Regions from separate parts of the Arthrobacter sp. 179 genome, predicted to be linked through region 1. Evidence: riboswitches for the same ligand, from Rfam matches in the RefSeq annotation. Region 1 holds a riboswitch; each other region holds the start of a gene.
What was found. Region 1 has a riboswitch for S-adenosylmethionine ahead of ACT3UE_RS02530 (bifunctional o-acetylhomoserine/o-acetylserine sulfhydrylase). Riboswitches for the same ligand answer to the same signal wherever they lie in the genome.

Region 1 (5,311 bases):
CCGGGCCAGGGCGGCCTCGACCCCGCCCCGTCCCCGTCCGACGTCATGCCCCACCAGTGCCTCGGTGAGCACGATGTAGGAGTTCGCGTCGAAGCGGGTCACCAGCTTGCCGGCCTGGTGGTCCAGATAGCTTTCGACCTGGTACCGGCCCCGGTCGAAGCCGGGGCTGCCGAAGGGGTCCTCCTCGGCCTGGCCCTCGTGCCCGAAACGGATCTCCAGTTCCGGCTCGGAACGGTAGGTGATGTGGGCCAGCCGGCGGGCGATCCCCAGCCCCGCGAGGGGGCCGGTGCCACTGCCCCGGGCCACGGTGCCGACGGCGTCGAGGGCGCCGGCCGAGGGCGCCGCTCCGTAGAAGTCGCCACCGGAGAAGTCCGGATCCAGCCGGATGGCCTGCGTCTGGATCTGCCCGAAGGCGATCTGTTCGGCGGAGGCGACCGCGGTGGCCGCAATGACGGCGCACCGGGCCACGCGTTCGGGGTATTCCACCGCCCATTCCAACGCTCGCGCTCCACCGAGGGAACCGCCCAGGACGGAGTGCCAGCGTGAAATGCCCAGGTAGTCGGCCAACCGGGCCTCGGTGCGCACCGAATCCCGCACCGTGGTGAACGGGAACCGGGAGCCCCAGGCCTGCCCGTCGGGGTCGAGGCTGGAGGGCCCGCTGGAGCCATAGCAGCCGCCGACCATGTTCGGGGCCACGACGAAGAACCTGTCGGTATCGATCGTCTTTCCCGGACCCACGAGTCCTTCCCACCAGCCTTCTTCCTGGCTGTGCCCCCGGGAGACATGGGTATCCCCCGTCAGGGCGTGCAGCAACAGCACCGCATTGGAGGCCCGGGCGTCCAGGGTCCCCCAGGTCTCGTAGCCGATCATCACCTCGGGCAGCCAGCCGCCGGTCTCGAAGCGGTAGCCGCCGATGGGCACGCATTTGAGGATGCCGTCACGGATCAACGGCGCCCCGGGGGCCTGACGTCGTTCCCTCACGTCGCCGACGCCCTGGCTCACCGGACGGCCTGGACTTCCGGGGCGGCCTCTGCGGCTTCGTCCCCGGCGGCGGCCGCGGCGGCGAAACCGACCTCGAGGTCGGCGATGATGTCGTCGATGTGCTCGATGCCCACCGACAGGCGCACCAGTCCGGCTCCCACCCCGGCCGCGGCGCGTTCGGCGTCGGAGAGCTGGGAGTGCGTGGTGGAGGCCGGGTGGATCACCAGCGAGCGCACATCGCCGATGTTGGCGACGTTGGAGTGCAGTTCGAGGCCGTCGACGAAGGCCCGGCCGGCCGGTTCGCCGCCGGAGATCTCGAAGGCCAGGACCGCGCCGACGCCCCGCGGGGCGTATTTGCGGCCGAGTTCGTACCAGGGGCTGGAGGGCAGGCCGGCGAAGGCGACGGAGTCGACCTGGGCGTGGGCCTCGAGCCATTCGGCGACCTTCTGCGCGTTGGCCACATGGCGTTCCATGCGCAGGCTCAGGGTTTCCAGGCCCTGGGCGATCAGGAAGGCGTTGAACGGGGAGACCGCCGAACCCAGATCGCGCAACAACTGGACGCGCGCCTTGAGGATGAACGCCAGGTTCGCCCCCAGGGCGCCGTCGACCCCCAGATCGCGGGCGAAGACCAGCCCGTTGTAGGACTCGTCGGGGGTATTGAATTCCGGGAAGCGTTCCGGGTCGGCCGCGAAGTCGAAGTTGCCCGAATCAACGATGGCCCCGGCGACGGAGGTTCCGTGCCCGCCCAGGTACTTCGTGGCCGAGTGCACCACGATGTCGGCACCGAATTCGATGGGGCGGACCAGGTACGGGGTGCCCAGGGTGTTGTCCACGATGAGCGGGACCCCGGCTTCGTGGGCCACCGTGCTGACGCCCTCGATATCCAGGACGTCCTGGCGCGGATTGGAGATGACCTCACCGAAGAATGCCTTGGTGTTCGGTTTCACCGCGGCCCGCCAGGAATCCAGGTGGTCGGGATCCTCCACGAAGGTGACCTCGATGCCGAGGCGCTTCAACGTGTGCTTGAACAGGTTCTGCGTTCCCCCGTAGAGGCTCGGGCTGGCCACGATATGGTCCCCGGCTCCCGCGAGGTTGAGGATCGAAAGCGTGGTCGCCGCCTGGCCCGAGGCCAGCAGCAGGGCCCCGACCCCGCCTTCGAGGTCGGCGATCCGGGTTTCGACGGCTTCCTGCGTCGGGTTGCCGATGCGGGTGTAGATCGGCTCGAGTTCCTTCAGCGCGAAGCGTGCTGCGGCACTCTCGGCGCTGGGGAAGACATACGACGTCGTCTGGTAGATCGGCGGCGCCCGGGCCCCGGTGGTGGGATCCGGTGCCTGTCCGGCGTGGACCTGGCGGGTTTCAAAAGACCATGATGCAGACATTTCTGTCCCCTTCTACGACTCAGGGGCCCCTGTTCCACGGCGGTCCCGGAAGGGAACGCCGGGAGGTGACCCGCGCTTGTCCGTTCTCCTTGTGGAGGCGAACCAGGTCTTCACCCGGGGCACCCCACCGCGAGTGGAGGGTTGCCGGCCAGCAAACCGGGGTTTCGCGCTGGCACTCATGACCTGCCTCCAGTGTTGTGGATCGGGGCGGCCGCCGCAACAACGCGGCGTCAATATGACCGCAGGGCGCAACATTCCTCCCCCTCCCCCGTCCGGTCCCCCTCCTGACGGCCGCGATGGAGGCCCGGGAAACGGGTCGAGGAAAATACGAACCATGGTGATTTAGGGCACCCTAAGTCGAGACGCACCTCACAAAGTGCGATCATGAAGCCATGATGAGGTTGGATCACGTTTCGTACGCATGTGGACCAGACGGGTTGGCCGCGACGGCCGCCCGTGTCGGCAAGACTCTGGGGATCGAGTCCGTCAAGGGAGGCATTCATCCCCGCTTCGGGACCAGGAACGTCATTTTCCCGTTGAAGAACACCCAGTACCTGGAGGTCGTGGAGGTCCTGGACCACCCGTCCTCGGACAAGGCGCCGTTCGGCCAGGCCGTCCGGGCCCGATCGGAGATGGGTGGCGGATGGATGGGTTGGTGCGTCGCCGTTGACGACCTGGCCCCGTTCGAGGAACGTCTGGGCCGGTCATCGGTCCCGGGCAACCGCAAGTTCCCCGACGGCCAAGAACTGACGTGGCAGCAGATCGGCATCAAGGGCCTGATCGCCGACCCGCAGGTGCCCTACATGCTGCGCTGGGATACCGGCACCGAGGACCTGCACCCCTCCCGGGCATTGGATCCGCAGGGGCATATCTCCGGGATCGCGATCGCCGGTTCGGTCGAACGGGTCCGCGAATGGCTGGGCACCCCCTCGGAGTCGCCGTTGGGCGATGTCGAAGTCCAGTGGGAGGCCCCCAATGGCACCCCGGGAATCATGACGGTGACCTTCGAGACCCCCTCGGGGACCATCACCCTCTGATCCGCTCACGGAGGTGGAACACCGAACGACGGCGGCCCGCGGGCCGCCGTCGTTTTCGCTCTGTGCCGTCCCGGATCAGTGCCGCGGCACCGCCGCGAAGGGTCCGTCGGCGGCGAAGACCCGATCGGCGAAGCGATCGCCGATCAGCTGATGCGTTGCGGAATCCGGATGCAGGTTGTCCGGCAGCGGCAGCTCGGCCTCGTCCGGGGCCCCATACAGCTCGAGTCCGTCCAGGAAGTACAGGTTCGCATCGTCCGCCCGGTCTTCGACCAGGGAGCGCATCTCGCGGCGGATGACCTCCAAGGTCAGCCGTCCCGCCGATTCATCCCCTGGGGTCCCCGTCGCGCTGAACTTGACCTGGCTGGTCCCCAGGCTCTCCGGGACGATCGTGCCGGGGCCCGACGTGCTTTCGTGAATCGGGCAGAAGATCGGGGAGATCAACACCAGCGGCGTGGTGGGATGCCCCTCGCGGATGGTGTCAAGGAATCCGTGGATGGCCGGGACCAGGGTCCGCACGCGCATGGCATCCAGGTTCACGATGTTGATGCCGAGTTTGACGCTGATGACGTCCGCTGGCGCATCGCGGATCACCCGCGCCATGAAGGGGTCCACGAAGCAGCTGCCCCCGAAGCCGAGGTTGTGCAGTTCGACCCCGCCCCGGCGGGCTGCCACGGCGGGCCAGATCCCGCTGGGGGATGCCGCGTTCGATCCCTGGCTGATGGAGCTGCCGTGGTGGACCCACAGCGGACGGGTCCGGGGCGCGGGGTGGAGCGGCTTGTCGGAGCAGAGGCTGATCAACTCCAGGGATTCATTGTGGGGGAGGTGGAATTCGAGCGTCTTCTCCGTTGGCGCGAGGCCCTCCACGACGGTTGTGTGGTGGGGCCCGGCCACGTGGTGCATCGAGCCGGCGGCCATGTCGATTTCCACGGCGTCCCCGCCGGTGAGTTCGTCGCCGAGCTGGAGGCTGCCGTCGACGAAGACGTCGATGCGGCCACGGGGCCTTTCGCTCCCCCGGAACGCGGTGTGCGTCGAATGGGAGACGAGCTTGATCCGGGTCGCAGTCGTCCTCACGACAATGCGGACGCCCGCGGGCTGGGATTCACGGTCCATGAGGGTCTGTTCAGGGTATTGCCGGCGCACCCAGGCCGGCAGCCGGTGGATCCGCATCCCGTCGGGGGTCTGCTCGAGTTCGGCGGCGCCCCGGACGAGGTCTGTGGTGAGGTCGGTCGTGATCATCAGTGCTCCTGCTCTGTGGTGGTGGGCCAGCTAGCCAGGGCGCGGTCGAGGGCTTCCAGGGCGCGATGCCAAGACGTCCGGGTCTGCTCGTCGCGGTGCTCGAAGGAGGAGGCCCGTTCCAGGGCCAGGAACCCGTTGACCGTGGCGCCCATGAATCGGGTCGCGTGCACCAGTTCGGTCTCCGGCAGGCGGTAGCCGCGGAGCACCGAGAAGGTGAGGTCAACGAGGCGGATGGCCCCCGCGGAGCGTGCGGTCTTCGGCGTGGCGGGCCGTGCCAGGACGGCCCACCGGCCGGGGTGCTGCCCGGCGAAGTCGCGCTGGGCTTCACCCAGACCCACGAGCGCCTCGTATCCGGAGCGCCCAGCGATCCCCGCGGCCACCGCCTCGGCCACCTCGCCGAGGACGAGTTCGTGCACCCCGTCCAGCAGGGCTGCCAGATCCTTGACATGCGAGTAGAGGCTGGCCGGGCGGACGCCCACCTCCCGGGCCAACGCCGAGACCGTGATGGCCTCGAAGCCATCCCGGTCAGCCAGTTCGGCGGCTGCCTGGACCACTGCTGCCTGGTGAAGGGGTGCACGTTTCATGCATTGAACCTACACCCTGTAGGCGTTTGCCTACAAGCTGTAGGTCCAGGGGTGGCTAGGTTCCCAACCCGATCGCCGAACCGATGAGCGAATA
Region 2 (5,311 bases), on a different contig from region 1:
GACCGGGCCGAAACCGCCGACGCCGATCCATTCGGCCAACTGGCGGATGGTCCACGGTTTGCCGTCATCCCCGGAGGCCTTCTTGAACGTCTCCACCGAGGACTGGATGGCATTGGACTTCACGTCCTCACCGATCACGTCGTCAAGGTCGTACTGTGACATGTCGATTCCGGTCCAGCCCGAGAGCAGGGCCAGCGACCCGTTGATGTCGGCGTAGGAGGCATAGTCGGCGTATTTGTTCTGCGCCTCCTCGTCTGTGGCAGCGGTGATGATCGTCTGCATCGTGTAGATCTTCACGTCGTAGCGGTCGCGGCCGGCGGCCTCGACATTGTCCCGGATCCTCCGCACGGTGTCGGTGAGGATTTCTTTGGTCGGACTATTCACGAAGACGGATTCGGCGTTCGCCCCCGCGAATTCCAGGCCGCGCGGGGAGGCACCGGCCTGGTAGATGACCGGGGTGCGCTGCACCGAGGGTTCGGTGATGGCAATGCCCGGGACCTTGAAGTACTTGCCCTCGTGGCCGATCTCGTGGACCTTCGACGGGTCGGTGTAGACCCCCGATTCCCGGTCGCGGAGAACGGCGTCGTCCTCCCAGGAACCCTCGAGCAGCTTATAGACCACTTCGAGGTACTCATCGGCGTGGTCGTAGCGTTCGTCGTGTTCCATCTGGTCTTCCTGGCCCATGTTCCTGGCTGCCGAGGGCAGGTATCCGGTCACCACGTTCCAGCCGAGGCGGCCGTTGGTCAGGTGGTCCAGGGTCGCCAGTCGGCGGGCGAACGGGTAGGGGTGTTCGTAGGCGGTTCCGGCGGTGACCCCGAAGCCCAGGTTCTCGGTGACGGAAGCCATCGCGGAGACCAGCAGGAACGGGTCGTTGACCGGGACCTGGGCGCCGGCGGAGAGCGGGGTGGAGTTGGTGGATCCGTAGACGTCGTAGGTGCCCAAGACGTCCGCGATGAAGATCCCGTCGAACAGCCCCTTCTCCAGCGTCTTGGCCAGCTCGGTCCAGTAGCCCAGTTCCTTATAGCGCCACGCCTGGTCCTGCGGATGACGCCACAGCCCCGGCGATTGGTGGACCACGCAGTTCATGTCGAAGGCGTTCAGGCGGATCCGGCGGCGTGCTGGTGTGGTGCTCATTTTTCTCCTTCAGGGGTCTTGAGGTCGCCGACGGCGCCGAGTTTGCGCGGCGTCGCGGCGTTGACCTCGTAGTCGCCGACGATGCGGGACTTGTACATGGCGGGGTTGTGGGTGGCTATGGTGCGCGCGTTGCGCCAGTGGCGGTCCAGGTTGCAGGCGGTGGAGGTCGCCGAGGCGCCGAGGCCGTCGAAGAGCTTGCTGGTCGCCTCGAGCACGAGTGGTTGGATGCTCGTCTGGGCCCGGTTGGCGGCCAGCTCGCTGACCGCGTACTGCTCCGCGGGGCTCAGCCCCGGTTGGCCGATCACCGATTCGAGTTCGGCGATGGCGGCCAACAGGATCGCGTCCACGGCACAGGCGGTCGCCGAGATCTCTCCGATGACCTGCAGGACCTGGGGTTCATGCCGGGAGGGGACGCCGGTTCCGGTGGTGAAGGCTCGTTCACGCAGTTGGGTGTGGGCGCGGGCGTCGGCGAGGACCGCCCGGGCGATACCGGCCTGGACGGCGAGCAGCACCAACTGGAAGATGGCCGATTCCGGGTGGACGTCCAGCACCTCGGGGTCCAGGAGCGTATCCACGGGAACCCGGGTGAATCCGGTGGTCCCGGTGCCGGTGAGTTGTTGGCCGAACCCGTCCCAATCGTCGTGGATGACCACCCCCGAATGCTGGGTGGACACCACCGCGACGTGGCGCCCTTCAACCGCCGGCGCCATGGCGGTGACCGCCACCCAGTCGGCGAAGAGCGTCCCGGTGCAGTAGTACTTCTGCCCCGTGAGCAGCCAGCCGGCCTCGGACTGTTCGACGGCGGTGTTCAGGTGGCCCAGGTCGTTGCCGCCGCGCTCGGTGTAGGCGTTGCCGACGATCTGCCCGGCGACGAAGCGGGCGAACCAGCGCGCCTTGACCGCCTCGTCGTGGAGCAGCAGCACCGATTCGACGAAGCCGATATGGGCCCGCAGCAATTGGGCGATCTGCGAGTCGGCCTCCCCCAGCTCGATGAGCAAGCGGAAGGAATCAACCAGCGAGGCGCCGAAGCCGCCGACCTCCCGGGGGACCCGCAGGGCACCGAAGCGGGCCTGGTTGAGCCAGCCGACCTGTTCGAAGGGCAGGATCCGCCGGGCATCTCGGTCGGCGGCGCCATCGGCGATGCTGGCGAACACGGGTCTGAAGACCGCCGCGAGTTCGTCGTAGTGTCCGTCGGCGGGCACGCCGGGGGTCAGTTTGATCAGGTGTCGCGGGGTCACTTCGTCGATCGGCAGGGCAGCCACAGAACATCACTCCATCGGTTCCGGCGTGAGCACCTTCCTCCCGACGGATCGGGAAGGGGTTGCTGCGGCGTCACGGAGCCAGATCTCTCGGCCGCTCTGGATGGTTGTTGTCTCCATTGGGCCACATCATGGGCCCTCAGCGCCACCGTTGGAGTCAACGGAAACCACTTTTCCGGGGTGTTTCAGCCCAGGTTCCGAGCCCCAGGCAATCCAAGCAACATCGAATATTTCCGTTATTTGCACGGGTTCTGGACACGAAAGTTCAATCCGGGCACCTCGCAGGAAACATCAATGAAATATTTCGCAACGCGTCGTGTGAAGTTGCTTCTTCTGGTGCCGGTGGCCTTTAGTGGAAAGGTACCCATCCCGAGCGGCCGAGAGATCTGGCTCCGTGACGCCGCAGCAACCACGCCGAACAAGGCCCCGCCACCCCGCGGAACCCGTCACCGGCGAAGGTGCTTCCGCCAGGAACGATGGAGCTGAGTTCATGAGCATTGCCCCGACCCGTACGACCGACGCACAGCAGACCCGCCTCGGGGGCTCCGTCTCCCCGAAAGCCCACGACAAACGCATTCGTTCCCAAGGGACGTGGCAGGGATCCATGCGGACGAAGATCCGGATCCGGGCCTTCGGCTTCGAAGTGGACGAGCCCGAACCCGTTGGCGGGACCGATACCGCCCCCACTCCCATGGAATACATGGTCGGCGCAGTCAACGCATGCCTGGGCGTGGTGGTCGAACAGATCGCCGAGGAACTGCAGATCGGTCTCGAAGCCATCGAGACCTATTGCCTGGCTACCCAGGACACGCGCGGATTCGCCGGTACCGCCGATGTCCAGCCCTTTTTTCATTCCTGCCGGATCGCCGTCCACGTCCAGACCGGAGAACAAGATGCCAGCCGGTTGGACCAGCTGACGACGTCCGTGGAATCACGTTGTCCGGCGCTGACCCTGATCCGCGCCGCCGGCGTTGTCGTGGATCTCCGCTGGCATTTCGCGGAGTTGATCGATGTCGACGCTCCTGAAAGGGAATGCAACAACGCGGATGCCCTCTCTCGCGGTCTCGACTCGCGGTCCCGAAAGGTGGAGCAGTGACATCGGCGGGCGCATGGACCATCGGCTTAGCCGTGGGCTATACGGCTCTTTTGCTCTTTGGCGGCCGCTGGTCCCGCGTGCGCGCAGGGCGTCCCGGCGGACAGGGCTTCTTCGATGGCGGCCGTTCCTTCAGCCCTTGGACCGTCGCCTTCTGCATCACGGGGCTCTTCTCGGGCTCTTCATATATTTCCATCATGGAACTCAGCTATCGGACCGGGATTTCCGCTGCCTGGTACGGAGTGGCCGAAACGGTGCAAATTCTGCTGATCGCCTTGTTGCTGGTGAAACCGCTGCGGGAGAAGCTCGTCGTGACGGTCACCGGCATCATCGGTGATCGGTTCGGTCGGGCGGCTAAAGCCATCGCGGGCGTCATTACGGCGGTCACTTTCCCCATGTGGTCGGTGGCCACAACGATCGCCTTCGCCTCGGCTTTGACGGCGTTCACCGATTTGCCGCTGCAATGGACGGTCACTGCGACCGCGCTGCTTCTGTTGGTTTTTCTCTGGTCGGGCGGCATGAGGTCCGTGGCATTCAATCAGACGTTGAACTGCCTGGTCTTCGTCGTCATGCTCGTCATCGCGGGCTTCGTAGTGTTGTCGAATCCCGGCCCCGGCGGTTGGCAGGAATTGGCAGCCACCCGTCCGGCGATGGTCGACCCCGGAAATGCCGGGCTGTCCCTCATCGTCGCCTGGTTTGGGACATTCATCGTCAATGTGCCGCTGGCGCAGGCTGCCTTCCAAATGACCATGTCCTGCCGCTCTCCGCGTGACGGCCAGAAGGGCCTGTATGCGGCAGCCCTCTTCGGGATCCCCTTCATCGTCCTCGGTGCCCTGGTGGGGACCTCCGCAGCCATTGCGGTTCCCGACCAGGAACTTGGCCTCGTGGCTGTCCCCTATTACATCAGCGAGACCCTGCCGGCGCCGCTGGTCGGCCTCTTCTTCCTTGGCGTCTGGGCCTGCGCCATGGGCTGGGCGGGGCCATGCCAGTTTTCCGGAGCCACGTCCCTGGGCCGTGATGTCGGCAGCGCATTACGCCCCAAGGCCACCGAACAAGATCTGGTTCGCTACACCCGGTACTCCTTGGTTGCCCTGACGGCCTTGATGATCCTTTACGGGATCCTTCGCACCGAGCAGGCTGCCTGGTGGAACGTCCTTGCCTGGACCTTGCGCAACGGGGCCACGTTGGCGCCGGTTCTCGCGGTCTTCCTTTGGCCGTTGGCCAGCCGTCGGGCAGTACATGCAGCCATGCTTTCCGGGTTCCTTGCCGGCATTGCCTGGAACCAGCTCTCGGGCTGGTCCGCCACAACGTTCTTCGCAGGAATCCATCCCGTGTGGGTTGGAATGGGCATCAACCTTGCAGTCATGGTCGTGGTCACGCTGGTGACCGTGCCCTGGGAATCCACCCCGGATCGAAAACGACGAACGGCCGGCATCCGCTACACCGCGGGTGGAACGTTGGTCGCTGCAGCACTGCTGACGTTCGGAGAATGGCTGGGACATTTCGGGCTTCTGGGGCTGGGACTCTTCACCGCCGTGACCCTCTACTCACTGGCGATCTTCAATCTCACCGTAGGAACCACCCGCCGGCAGCACCTGCCCACCACGGAAGAAACCATCCCGGTTTCCGCCTAGGACCCCACCGGTCATCTCCCGGGGGCCGCTACCCACCGCGGGGAAGCCTTACATGGCCCCGCGTCATACTGCCCACCCGATTGGAGCACCCATGACCAACGTACCGACAATGGACTCCCCCACTGCCGACGCCCAGCTCGATGTCCTGAACGCCGAAGCCGCACGCCTGGACTTCTGGGCCGAGGCCGCGG
Region 3 (5,311 bases), on a different contig from region 1:
CGGCAACACCTTGTGGACCGAGGACCTCACCGGGGCTCAGTTGAAGACCGTGCTGGAAGAACAGTGGCAGCCCGATGGCTCCAGCCGGCCCAAGCTGCATCTGGGGATCTCCGAAGGCCTGGACTACACCTACACGGAGGATGCGGCCCGCGGCTCACACATCACCTCGATGACCTTCGACGGTGCGGCCATTGCCGACGACGACGTGTTCAAGGTGGTTATGAACTCGTTCCTTGCCGCCGGTGGTGACAACTTCACCACGTTGGCCGAGGGGGCAAACGCGACCGACTCGGGCCAAAGCGACCTGGTCGCTGCCCTGGATTACTTCGAGGCCCACGACGTCGTCGACCCGGCCCCGCTGGGCCGGGCCGTCGCGCAGTAGTCGCAGTGTCCGCGCCGGCCATTCGCCGGCGCGGCCGTTGCCGGCCGCCTTCAGCCCATGCGCGAATTCGCCAGGATGATGCCGATGGGGGCCGATACCAGGATGATCACGATCATCGCCCGGTATCCATAAAGCCACCACCGCTGTTCCGAGGCAGCACCGCGGGCCGCCCAGATGAACAGGCCCATGGCGACGACGATCAGCCCCGCACCAATCCACGTCAGCAACGTCAGGGAGAACATCGAGCCACCCAGTACGGCGATATTGGCGAGGTTGTACGTCAAGACTTCGGCCGAAACGAAGCCCTCCGACGGGGTTTTTACGGCCAACCGGGCCTGGCCCAGGCCCAGCACCACTTGCGCGACACCGACCACCAGCACCAGATAGGCGACCGCCCAGGCGGCCAAATAGGACGGGGAGGCGGCACTGATGGCGGAGAAGAGACCACCGAGCAGCATGCCGAGGCCACCGATGACGAGGAAGGGAGTCGCTGTTCTGTTCACGCCTACAGACTACGGATTCACCGTCTCCCGTGGAACAACCCTCAGGCCCGGTTCTTCAGGGTGTCTTGACGCCGAAACTCCCGCACCCATACGGAGAGCGTGAATCCGGAGCCTGCGACGATGAGCGCGCCGATCACGGGCAGCCACCAGGATTCCCCGAAGAGCCCGAAGACCAACAGCAGTAGACCCACGAGGATCATGGCGCAGTAGGCGGCAATCAGGAGGCGTTGCTGGGTGGAGAAGCGCATACGCGCACCGTACCGCGTATTCGCCGACCTTTCGAGAGGCGGGCAACACCTGAGAGACTCTGCCCATGAGCGTTTCCTTCCAGTGCACGACGTGGACCACCATCCCTCAGGAACACTTATTCGATCTGGCCCGGAACATCGACACCCATCAACAATCGCTGGCGAAGTCCCGGGAGGAGGCCATCGCCGGTGTCACTTCCGGCCTCATCTCACTCGGTGAGAACGTGACATGGCGGGCTTGGCACTTTGGCGTCCCCCTGAAGATGACCAGCCGCATCATGCAGATGGAAGCACCGCACTCCTTCATCGACGAACAGGTCAAGGGCCCGTTCCGCTGGTTTCGTCATATCCATGAGTTCAGCCAGGAGTCGGGGGGAACAACCATGGTTGACCGCGTCGATTTCGCCGCACCGTTCGGCCCTCTCGGTCGTTTGGCAGAGAAGCTCTTCCTGGCCCGTTATCTGCAGAAGCTCATCGAGGAGCGGAACCGCCATCTCAGCGCCGGGCCCGTGGACTAATTAGCGGCCCTGATTGCGCGGATGCTTCCGTGCAACGCGTTCATTTCCGCGCTTATGGTTGCCGGTGATTCGCGCCATGAGTGCCTGCGGTTCTTGTGTTTCGATGTCGGCCAGGAAGCACGTGGCCATCATCCCGCGCAGTGTTGACGCCCGCCGGCCCTGATGGAAGATCACGACGGAACCGCCACGGGCACACGGTTTGTCAGCCCCCTGCCGCACCAGCCGCGTCTCGCACCGCTTCCGGCCACGGCCGCCAGTGCCCATCGGAAGGGAGCATGGCTTCTGCCACCTCCATCCTTCCCTCGGGCACATCCTCGGCATGGATGCACCCGGCTTCTTCCCACCGGCCCGGCTCGGCCAGCCGATAATCGACAGATTGGTCGTCGTTGGGATTAATTCGTTCAAAATAGCCGCCTGAGACGACGGCTCGCACCACGGATTCAAGGTTTTCCAACAGCTCCTGGACATCGTCATCGCAGGCATCGCAACCGCATACCGGATAGTGGGCGTCGTAGAGGGCGCCAGCGTGCAGGAAGATCCCCGGGAACCCGGTGAAGACGAAGGTCAGCGGGGCCGCGAGCAGGTTGGACGGGACGACCCGGACCGCGTGGACGACGTCCTCCGAGGGGAACAGCAGATCGGAAGCAACCTCCGGGTCCCGTTCGGCGACGACGTCAAAGGCGTCCAACAGCCAGTCGAGCTGGGCATCAGCGACCTCATGCAAGGGAGCGAACCGGTGTCGATGGCCCACCGTGGAGTAGGCGCGCGAAGGCGGAGACATCCCTTCCCACCGATGGCCGTAGGCGATCGGGGCGCCCTGTCCATCGCGATGGATCTCCGGGGTGAACTCCGGGCGCCGGTATCCGCTCATGGCCCCACGATAACCGCTGGGATACCCCCTGGCGAGGGGAATCCTGCTGCGGGGATGGCGGGCTCTCCACCCGCGGATGACCCGGCGTATGTCTCCGGATGACGCGACGCGTTTGCCCGATCGGCGTTCCCGCCAGCAGAATCGAACCCAAGAATCAAGAGATCCAACCTGAGGCCCTGGCCGGTTGGACGGCAACCCCCTTCGCCATAGTGGGGTGCCCCAGGTGACGATTCGACGCCGTCCCGACCGGGAGGCGTAAGTATGGCGCAGCGCCACGCTCGCCATGACAGCGAAGGAACGCCATGACCCAGACCCTTGCAGAAACCAGCATTTCCAACCGCGCCGAACGCCTCGATTCCGCGGGATCCGCCTGGGCGGAACGGATCGGTCAGAACACTGCCAGCGCATCGCTGCAGTTCCGCGCGACGGCCGACCCGGTGGGCTCGGTCGGTTCGACCATCCGCGCCGGACGCCACGAATTCACCGTCGACGAACCGGCGGCATTGGCCGGGGACGACGTCGCCGCCAGCCCCGTCGAATACGCCCTCGGGGCGTTGATCTCCTGCCAGGTGGTGGTCTACCGCCTCTATGCTCACCAGCTGGGCATCACGATCGACTCGCTGGACATCTCGGCGGACGCCGACCTGGATGTGCGCGGCCTGTTCGGCATCGAGGACAAGGTCCGCCCGGGATTCGGTGATGTGCGGCTGACCGTGGACGTCTCGGGTCCGGCCACCGAGGAACGCTATGCCGAACTCCAGGCGGCCGTCGACGCCCACTGCCCGGTATTGGACGTCTTCACGAACCCGACCCCGGTGACCACGACCCTGCGGGTCAACTCCTAGAAGGCGGCCAGCAGCCGACTCCCAACAGGACCTCCGAACCGGCTGTACCTGCCGAATTGCACGGTGTTGTCCCTGGGGCTGCGGCTCCTGGTGTCCAGTCACGATCCATGAAGCAGCGATCTCTTGATGTTCATGAAGTGAGCTTCTGTCTAGTTCGACGGTCCAGTGACAACTGTCCGGCTCCCGGCACCGTGATGGCCAAGTTGAAACCGCTGAGCTGTCGTGGATCGGGGTCTTCCCCGAGGACCAGTGCGCCCAGGCCTGCCACTGCCGGCGGCGGGAGCCGTCAGCAGGGCAGTGGCGGTGGCCGGCAGCCTCCAGAGGTCCCCCTGAACCACAAGGTGTAGGCGGGCAATCCTCCGATGCCACCGAGCTAGAGGTAGCCGGTTGCCCCGGCGGCCTCGAGCTAGTCGGGGTGGCTCCGGGGGCCTACCCCACACCAAGGGCAGACACGACGCGACATGGGGAGTCCTCCCCATCGCATGTCAAGGCTCCATCTGGAAGACTACTCCCGATCACCCGAAATACTTTCGATGGAGGAAATTTTGAGCAGCAGCACCCCCAACCCCTATGGCAACCCCGGAGGGGTCACCATGCCCACCCATGGTGAGGCTCCCTTGGACCAGCCGCTCTACGGGGCCAGCTTCGGCCAGGCCATCAAGCGCTTCTTCAAGAAGTATGCGACCTTCTCGGGTCGGGCCAGCCGCAGCGAGTTCTGGTTCTTCGCGCTTTTCAACGCCATCGTCTACACCGTGTTCTACGGCTTGGCGATCGGATTCGGACTGGCCGGCTCCGACCCCGTCACCGGTGAAATGGGTGCCGGCGGGGCCATCCCCTCCTTGGTGATCGGGCTCTATGGGTTGGCCATCATCATCCCGTCCATCGCCCTGAGCGTCCGCCGCCTGCACGACGGCAACTTCAGCGGATTCCTGTACCTGCTGATCCTGGTGCCGATTCTCGGTGGGCTCGTGGTCCTCGTCCTCATGATCATGCCCTCCGTCCCCGAAGGTGCTCGTTTCGACGCCGATGGCGGCGCGGCAGCCTACGGGAACGCCTTTGGCACCTCTGCCGGGTACCCGGGAGCACCGGCTGCCGGCGGCGGTTTCGCGGGCCAGAACCCCCCACAGGGCTACCAGCAGCCCACCGACCCGACCCAGGGCTAGCCAAGCCCCGGCGATGTCCCGGCGGTCCGCCGCCGGGGCATCGGCCCCGCACGCCAGCGCACACCGCCTGGCCTCGACTCCCCCGGAGAACCCCTTGAGCGCTGGTTACCCCAACCCCTACGGCGGCCCCGCGGGATCCGTCGCCCCGTAAAGCAACCCCTCGGGGCGCACCGTCACCTTCGGGGAGGTCCCGGTGGAGCAGCCGCTCTACGGCGCGGATTTCTATCAATCCGTGAAGCGCTTCTTCGGCAAATATGCAACCTTCAGTGGTCGAGCGAGCCGGAGTGAGTACTGGTGGTTCTGCCTCTTCAACAGCATCGTCTATCTCGTCCTCTTCGCCGTGTTCATCGTTCTCGGGGTCGGTGGCATGGACCCGGTGACCGGCGAGATGGGGCTCGGCGCCGCCTTCCCGCTCCTGCTGCTCACTGTCTACTGGCTGGGGACCTTCGTCCCGAACATCGCGCTCTGCGTGCGTCGGCTGCATGATGGGAACTTCAGCGGGCTGTTGTACCTGCTCACCCTGATCCCTTTCTTCGGCGGGGCTGCTCCTCTTCATCCTCCTGCTCATGCCCTCGGCCCCCCGCCGGCGCCCGTTTCGACGCGGATGGCGGAGCGGCAGCCGGCGCGGCCATGCTCGGGGCACCCACCGGGCATCCAGGCTCCGCGGTCGGCTACCCCGGCGCCCCGGCCGGCGATCCCGCGGGGCAGTACCCTCCACAGGGCCACCGGCAGCCCACCGATCCGACGCGGGGCTAGTCACGCCCCACGGATGTCCCGGCGG
Region 4 (5,311 bases), on a different contig from region 1:
TGCCGGCGGCGGGGTCCAAGAACGGGCCCGGGCCTTCGCCGACTCCGTCTGCATTTCTGCCGATGCCGGTCACGCGGTCCACCCGAACTACCCGGAACGCCATGACCCGGCCAACCGCCCGGTTCTGGGAGGCGGCCCGTTGCTGAAGATCAACGCCAATCAGCGGTACACCACCGATGCGGTAGGCGCCGGCCTCTGGGCTGCCCTCTGCCAAGCCGTGAACGTCCCCTATCAGGAGTTCGTCTCAAATAACGTCATGCCCTGCGGATCGACCATCGGACCGCTGACCGCGACCAGGTTGGGCATCCGCACCGTCGACGTCGGCATCGCCTTGCTCTCGATGCACTCGGCCCGTGAAATGTGTGCGGTCGAGGATCCGTTGGCCCTGGCCCGCGTGACCCGGGGGTTCTTCGCCGGCTGAGCCGCCGCCGTCCACAGGCCCCAGGGGCCCCCTGCGCTTCGCCGCAGGCGCGGGTTAGGGTGGTGGAACCGGCATCGGGTAGGATGTGTCAGGCTGTTTGTGCCGTTTCTGACCCCTGAAACGACTTCGGCCAACGCACAGAACCTCCTGTTACGGAAAGACCGTGACCGTTTAGCCCAAAGGAGGTGGGTTCACATGCGTGCATACGAACTGATGGTACTGATCGACCCCGAGGTCGACGAACGTACCGTGGAACCGACTCTTGGCAAGTTCCTTGATGTCGTCCGCAACGATGGTGGCACCGTCGACAATGTTGATATCTGGGGCCGCCGCCGGCTGGCCTACGAGATCAAGAAGAAGGCAGAAGCCATCTACGCGGTGGTTACCTTCACCGCTACCCCGGCCACTTCCGCGGAACTTGACCGCCAGCTCTCGCTCAACGAGACGATCCTGCGCACCAAGATCACCCGCCCGGAAGACCAGAAGGTCGTCGCAGAGTAGTCTGCGTCGACTTTTCGTAGAAACCGACTCAAGGAGGCACCATGGCAGGCGAAACCGTCATCACGGTCATCGGAAATCTCACCGCTGACCCGGAATTGCGTTTCACCCCGTCCGGTTCTGCAGTGGCGAACTTCACCATTGCCTCGACCCCGCGGACCTTCGACCGCCAGACCAGTGAGTGGAAGGACGGCGAAACGCTGTTCCTTCGCGCATCGGTGTGGCGCGATGCTGCCGAAAATGTCGCCGAGACGCTGACCAAGGGCATGCGCGTCGTCGCCCAGGGTCGGTTGAAGTCGCGTTCCTTCGAAACCAAGGAAGGCGAGAAGCGCACCGTCATGGAGCTGGATGCCGACGAGATCGGCCCCTCGCTTCGCTACGCTTCCGCCAAGGTCACCCGCACCCAGCGCAACAACTCGGGTGGTGGCGGCTTCGGCGGCGGTAATGCCGGAGGAAACTTCGGTGGCGGAAACCAGAGCGGCAACGCTGGATTCGGTGGGGGAAACCCCGGCGGAAACCAGGGCGGCACCTGGAACGCTCCGGCTCAGGACCCCTGGGCCTCCTCCTCCAATAACGGTGGATGGGGCAATGCCGGCGGGTCCGACGAACCACCCTTCTAAAGCAACACCTCTTATTCACCATCCCGCGGAAAAATTCTGCGGGCTCCACCAGATAAAGGAGCTCCACGATGGCTAAGGCTGAACTCCGTAAGCCCAAACCAAAGTCCAATCCCTTGAAGGCCGCTGACATCACCGTCATCGACTACAAGGACGTAGCATTGCTGCGCAAGTTCATTTCCGACCGCGGAAAGATCCGTGCCCGTCGCGTGACAGGCGTCTCCGTCCAGGAGCAGCGCAAGATCGCCCAGGCCATCAAGAACGCGCGTGAAGTTGCCCTGCTGCCTTACTCCGGCGCTGGCCGCGGCTAGGAAGGGATAACACCATGGCAAAGCTGATTCTGACCCACGAAGTAACCGGTCTTGGTACCGCTGGCGAGGTCGTCGAGGTGAAGGATGGTTACGCACGTAACTACCTGCTGCCCCGCGGTTTCGCGCTGCTCTGGAGCAAGGGTGGTGAGAAGCAGGTCGAGTCCATCAAGGCCGCCCGCACTGCTCGCGCCATCGCATCCCTCGAGGATGCCCAGGCATTGGCCCAGAACTTGTCCGCCCAGGCGGTCAAGATCACGGTCAAGGCCGGCCAGGGTGGTCGCCTCTTCGGCACCGTCAAGACCGCCGATATCGCCAACGCAGTCGAGGCCGCCGGCCTCGGCTCGATCGACAAGCGCACGGTGGAAATCCCCGAGCACATCAAGTCGACCGGCAACTACCAGGCAACCGTCCGTCTGCACGAGGACGTCTCCGCGACCATCGACCTGCAGGTCGTCGCCGCGAAGAAGTAGCCACCACCGCGAACCGGCTACCCTCCCCACGGGAGGTGGAGCCGACCACGGTGGACCCGAGGGGCCCTGCGCGTAAGCGCAGGGCCCCTCGGTCGTTAAGGCCCGACATCGTCGGCGGCCCATGTGCCTCCGGCTGTGGCCCCCGGGAGGCGATCTTGCGAAATATTGCGGAGATCTTTGACCCCGGGGACCCACCGGCCCTAGCGTGGACCATGAATCAAGAGCGCCACCTTCCAAGCCCTGGCTGGGTGGCCGGCAACCCTCTCACGGTAGTGGGGTGCTCCAGGTGATGATTCGGCCGTCCGGCTCCCCGGGCGGCAAGTACCGCACCCCGTGTGGATCCCGGGATCCACCGGTGTGCCATACGCCGGAAGCAGAGCAGATGACACTGTCCCATGATCTTCAACCCGACGCACTCCGCCAGGCCTTCGCGCGCCACCCTTCGGGAATCGCCGCCCTGTGCGCGATCATCGATGGCGAGGCCCAGGGCCTGGTCGCCTCCTCCTTCACCGTCGGGGTCTCCATGGACCCTCCGTTGGTGATGTTCGCGGTGCAGAACAGCTCCCGGACCTGGCCCATCGTGCGGGCCGCGGGCCGGATCGGCGTGTCGGTTCTCGGCGAGGCCCATGAGCGGGTCTGCCGGCAGATCGCCTCCAAATCGGGTGACCGGTTTGCCGGGTTGCGGCTGGACTCCACCGATGAAGGGGCCCTGTTCCTGAACGAGGCCTCCCTGTGGTTGGACTGCAGCGTGGAACGCGAATTCCCCGCCGGGGACCACCATGTGGTCCTCCTGCGGGTCCACGGCCATGCCGGACACGACGGGGCCCATGACCCGTTGGTCTTCCACGGTTCGGCCTTCCGCACGTTGCAGGCGGAGGCCCTGGTCTAGGACCGCTGGGGGGGGGTGGCTACATGCCCCGCAGGGTGTCCACGTATCGTTTGGCCTGGAGCAGCCCCAGGCCGGTGTCCTGCCTGATCTTACGTACCGCGCCGACGTAGTTTCCTTGATTGATCAGCTGCATGACGCGGTCGAAATTGGGGTTTCCCGGACCGGGCGCCATCCCCGGGGGATGTTCGAGGTCGAACCCGGTGCTCTGGCCGGTGCGTCCGGGGGAGTTGCGGGCGGCCTGGGCCGCCCGAGCCGTCGTCGCCGCCCGGAGCTTTTCCGCCTTCTCCGTGTCGATCTGCTGTTGGTGGGCCGCCGTGGCATTGAGGCGGGCGATGTATTGCTCGGCATCGCTGGGGTGGCCCGAGGGTCGTGTCTTGAAGATCCAGGTCAAGGCACCGAACACCGCGAAAAGGACGACGATCGCGACGATCGCCGTCAGCAGTTCGGAACCGCTGATTTCAGACATGTCCCCTCCTGGGGTTCGGGGCCGCCGCGCGGGCGACGGTCTTTCCTCCATTATTTCACGTGCCTTGGCTCCGGACCCGTTCAGGGCTGGTGAAGTTCGGTCATCACGTGGTGGTGTCCAGTATCCATGAGTTCACGCAGGATCCCGAGCCCGACGTCGGCCAACTTGTTGACGTAGAGGCACGAAGCGCCCAGTCGGTGCTTGCCGAGTCCAGCCGGGAGCCCGGCCGCGGCCGGGGGGTCCGTCAGCCCGTAGAGGGCCAGCGAGGAGGCGCGGGGAGAGCACCCGATCGCCGGGGTATCTCCTTCACGCCCGCTGGGGTAGCGGTAATGGTAGGAGCCGAACCCGACGATGCTGGTTCCCCACATCATCGCGGGCCGACCGCTGGCTTCCTGCATCATCGACAGAAGTGCGTGGGCGTCGTCCCGCCGCGCGGGGTGCTCGATGGCAGCGAGGAAATCACGTGGATCCACCTCTGTCGGTCGGGTCTTCGCTGCTGACATCGTGCCAGCGTGCCAGTGCGATTCGGCGACGGCAATGGATGTCCCGGCCCGGCCCGAGGACGCGAAAGTCAAAGCTACCCACAGCTGGCGGCGTGTCTGTGGAGAACCATGGCCAACTTGTGGATAAGTGGCGCCTGCACACATGTGTGCTGCTTGGCAACCTGCAAGTAGGGGGTGAATGTTGACGAAAAGTTTTCTTCCATCAGTTGTTATCCACAAGTAAAATGCCTAGTCAGAGCAGGGTTATTGAAGGAAAATAAAAGTAATCCACAAGCCCGTCCCCAGACTGTGCACACAACACGCCGCGTCACCCACAGGTTCTCCACATGGGCTGTGGATAACTCTCTTTGGTTCTGCCCGTCGGGGGCATAGGGTGACAGGGTCCCCGGCTCCAACCGGGCTGGATTCCCCGTTCGTCACCCGCGGCACCATTGTGTCGGTGGGTCGCATTCACTGGGATACTAGAGGGACGTGGCTGCGCCGCATCACCGGCGCCGCGCTGAGAGGGAAGGAACCGGACGTGACGCTCACGCACACCGAATCAGGGTCGTCGAATTCATCGGACATGGGGCGGACCCCGCCCCAGGACCTCGTGGCGGAGCAAAGCGTGCTCGGTGGCATGATGCTCTCGAAGGATGCCATCGCGGACTGTGTCGAGGTCCTGCGGGGCGTCGATTTCTATCGGCCCGCGCATGAGGCGATCTACGAGGCCGTCGTGGACCTCTATGGCCGGGGCGAACCCGCCGACGCGGTGACGGTGTCCGACCACTTGACCAAACGCGGGGAGATCTCCCGTGTCGGAGGACCCGCCTACCTGCACACACTGATCCAGTCGGTGCCGACCGCGGCCAACGCCGGGTTCTACGCGGAGATCGTCCGTGAACGGGCGGTATTACGCCGGCTGGTTGAAGCGGGCACCAAGATCGTGCAGATGGGCTACAGCCAGGACGGCGAGGTCGACGCGATCGTCAACGATGCGCAGGCCCAGATCTACGCGGTGGCCGAACGACGCACCTCGGAGGACTACGTCCCGCTCCGCGACATCATCGAAGGCACCGTAGACGAGATCGAATCGGCGGGCCAGCGTGGCGAGGGAATGATCGGGGTGCCGACCGGCCTCTATGAACTCGACGAAC

Region 2: it holds a riboswitch for S-adenosylmethionine, as region 1 does, so the genes downstream of both, ACT3UE_RS08390 (acyl-CoA dehydrogenase family protein) here and ACT3UE_RS02530 (bifunctional o-acetylhomoserine/o-acetylserine sulfhydrylase) in region 1, are expected to answer to the same signal.
Region 3: it holds a riboswitch for S-adenosylmethionine, as region 1 does, so the genes downstream of both, ACT3UE_RS00310 (OsmC family protein) here and ACT3UE_RS02530 (bifunctional o-acetylhomoserine/o-acetylserine sulfhydrylase) in region 1, are expected to answer to the same signal.
Region 4: it holds a riboswitch for S-adenosylmethionine, as region 1 does, so the genes downstream of both, ACT3UE_RS00985 (flavin reductase family protein) here and ACT3UE_RS02530 (bifunctional o-acetylhomoserine/o-acetylserine sulfhydrylase) in region 1, are expected to answer to the same signal.

What each region holds. Positions count from the first base shown of each region.
Region 1 covers NZ_JBQSYU010000002.1:203,475-208,785, reverse strand. The annotation lists gene metX (homoserine O-acetyltransferase MetX) at 1-981, opposite strand, end outside; gene ACT3UE_RS02530 (bifunctional o-acetylhomoserine/o-acetylserine sulfhydrylase) at 999-2,360, opposite strand; SAM riboswitch class IV at 2,428-2,544, opposite strand; gene ACT3UE_RS02525 (VOC family protein) at 2,753-3,397, shown strand; gene ACT3UE_RS02520 (GDSL-type esterase/lipase family protein) at 3,473-4,633, opposite strand; gene ACT3UE_RS02515 (TetR/AcrR family transcriptional regulator) at 4,633-5,217, opposite strand; gene ACT3UE_RS02510 (CPBP family intramembrane glutamic endopeptidase) at 5,273-5,311, opposite strand, start outside.
Region 2 covers NZ_JBQSYU010000010.1:100,109-105,419, forward strand. The annotation lists gene ACT3UE_RS08385 (LLM class flavin-dependent oxidoreductase) at 1-1,134, opposite strand, end outside; gene ACT3UE_RS08390 (acyl-CoA dehydrogenase family protein) at 1,131-2,396, opposite strand; SAM riboswitch class I at 2,405-2,503, opposite strand; gene ACT3UE_RS08395 (OsmC family protein) at 2,884-3,489, shown strand; gene ACT3UE_RS08400 (sodium:solute symporter family protein) at 3,426-5,120, shown strand; gene acs (acetate--CoA ligase) at 5,212-5,311, shown strand, end outside.
Region 3 covers NZ_JBQSYU010000001.1:55,860-61,170, forward strand. The annotation lists gene ACT3UE_RS00285 (bifunctional metallophosphatase/5'-nucleotidase) at 1-382, shown strand, start outside; gene ACT3UE_RS00290 (hypothetical protein) at 433-885, opposite strand; gene ACT3UE_RS00295 (hypothetical protein) at 927-1,133, opposite strand; gene ACT3UE_RS00300 (SRPBCC family protein) at 1,199-1,651, shown strand; gene ACT3UE_RS00305 (DUF6226 family protein) at 1,854-2,522, opposite strand; SAM riboswitch class IV at 2,675-2,790, shown strand; gene ACT3UE_RS00310 (OsmC family protein) at 2,825-3,367, shown strand; gene ACT3UE_RS00315 (DUF805 domain-containing protein) at 3,913-4,530, shown strand; partial or broken gene ACT3UE_RS00320 (DUF805 domain-containing protein) at 4,763-5,011, shown strand; gene ACT3UE_RS00325 (ABC transporter permease subunit) at 5,287-5,311, opposite strand, start outside.
Region 4 covers NZ_JBQSYU010000001.1:190,406-195,716, reverse strand. The annotation lists gene ACT3UE_RS01010 (M18 family aminopeptidase) at 1-421, shown strand, start outside; gene rpsF (30S ribosomal protein S6) at 617-922, shown strand; gene ACT3UE_RS01000 (single-stranded DNA-binding protein) at 964-1,539, shown strand; gene rpsR (30S ribosomal protein S18) at 1,608-1,847, shown strand; gene rplI (50S ribosomal protein L9) at 1,862-2,317, shown strand; SAM riboswitch class IV at 2,533-2,647, shown strand; gene ACT3UE_RS00985 (flavin reductase family protein) at 2,700-3,206, shown strand; gene ACT3UE_RS00980 (hypothetical protein) at 3,226-3,672, opposite strand; gene ACT3UE_RS00975 (DUF1801 domain-containing protein) at 3,753-4,175, opposite strand; gene dnaB (replicative DNA helicase) at 4,741-5,311, shown strand, end outside.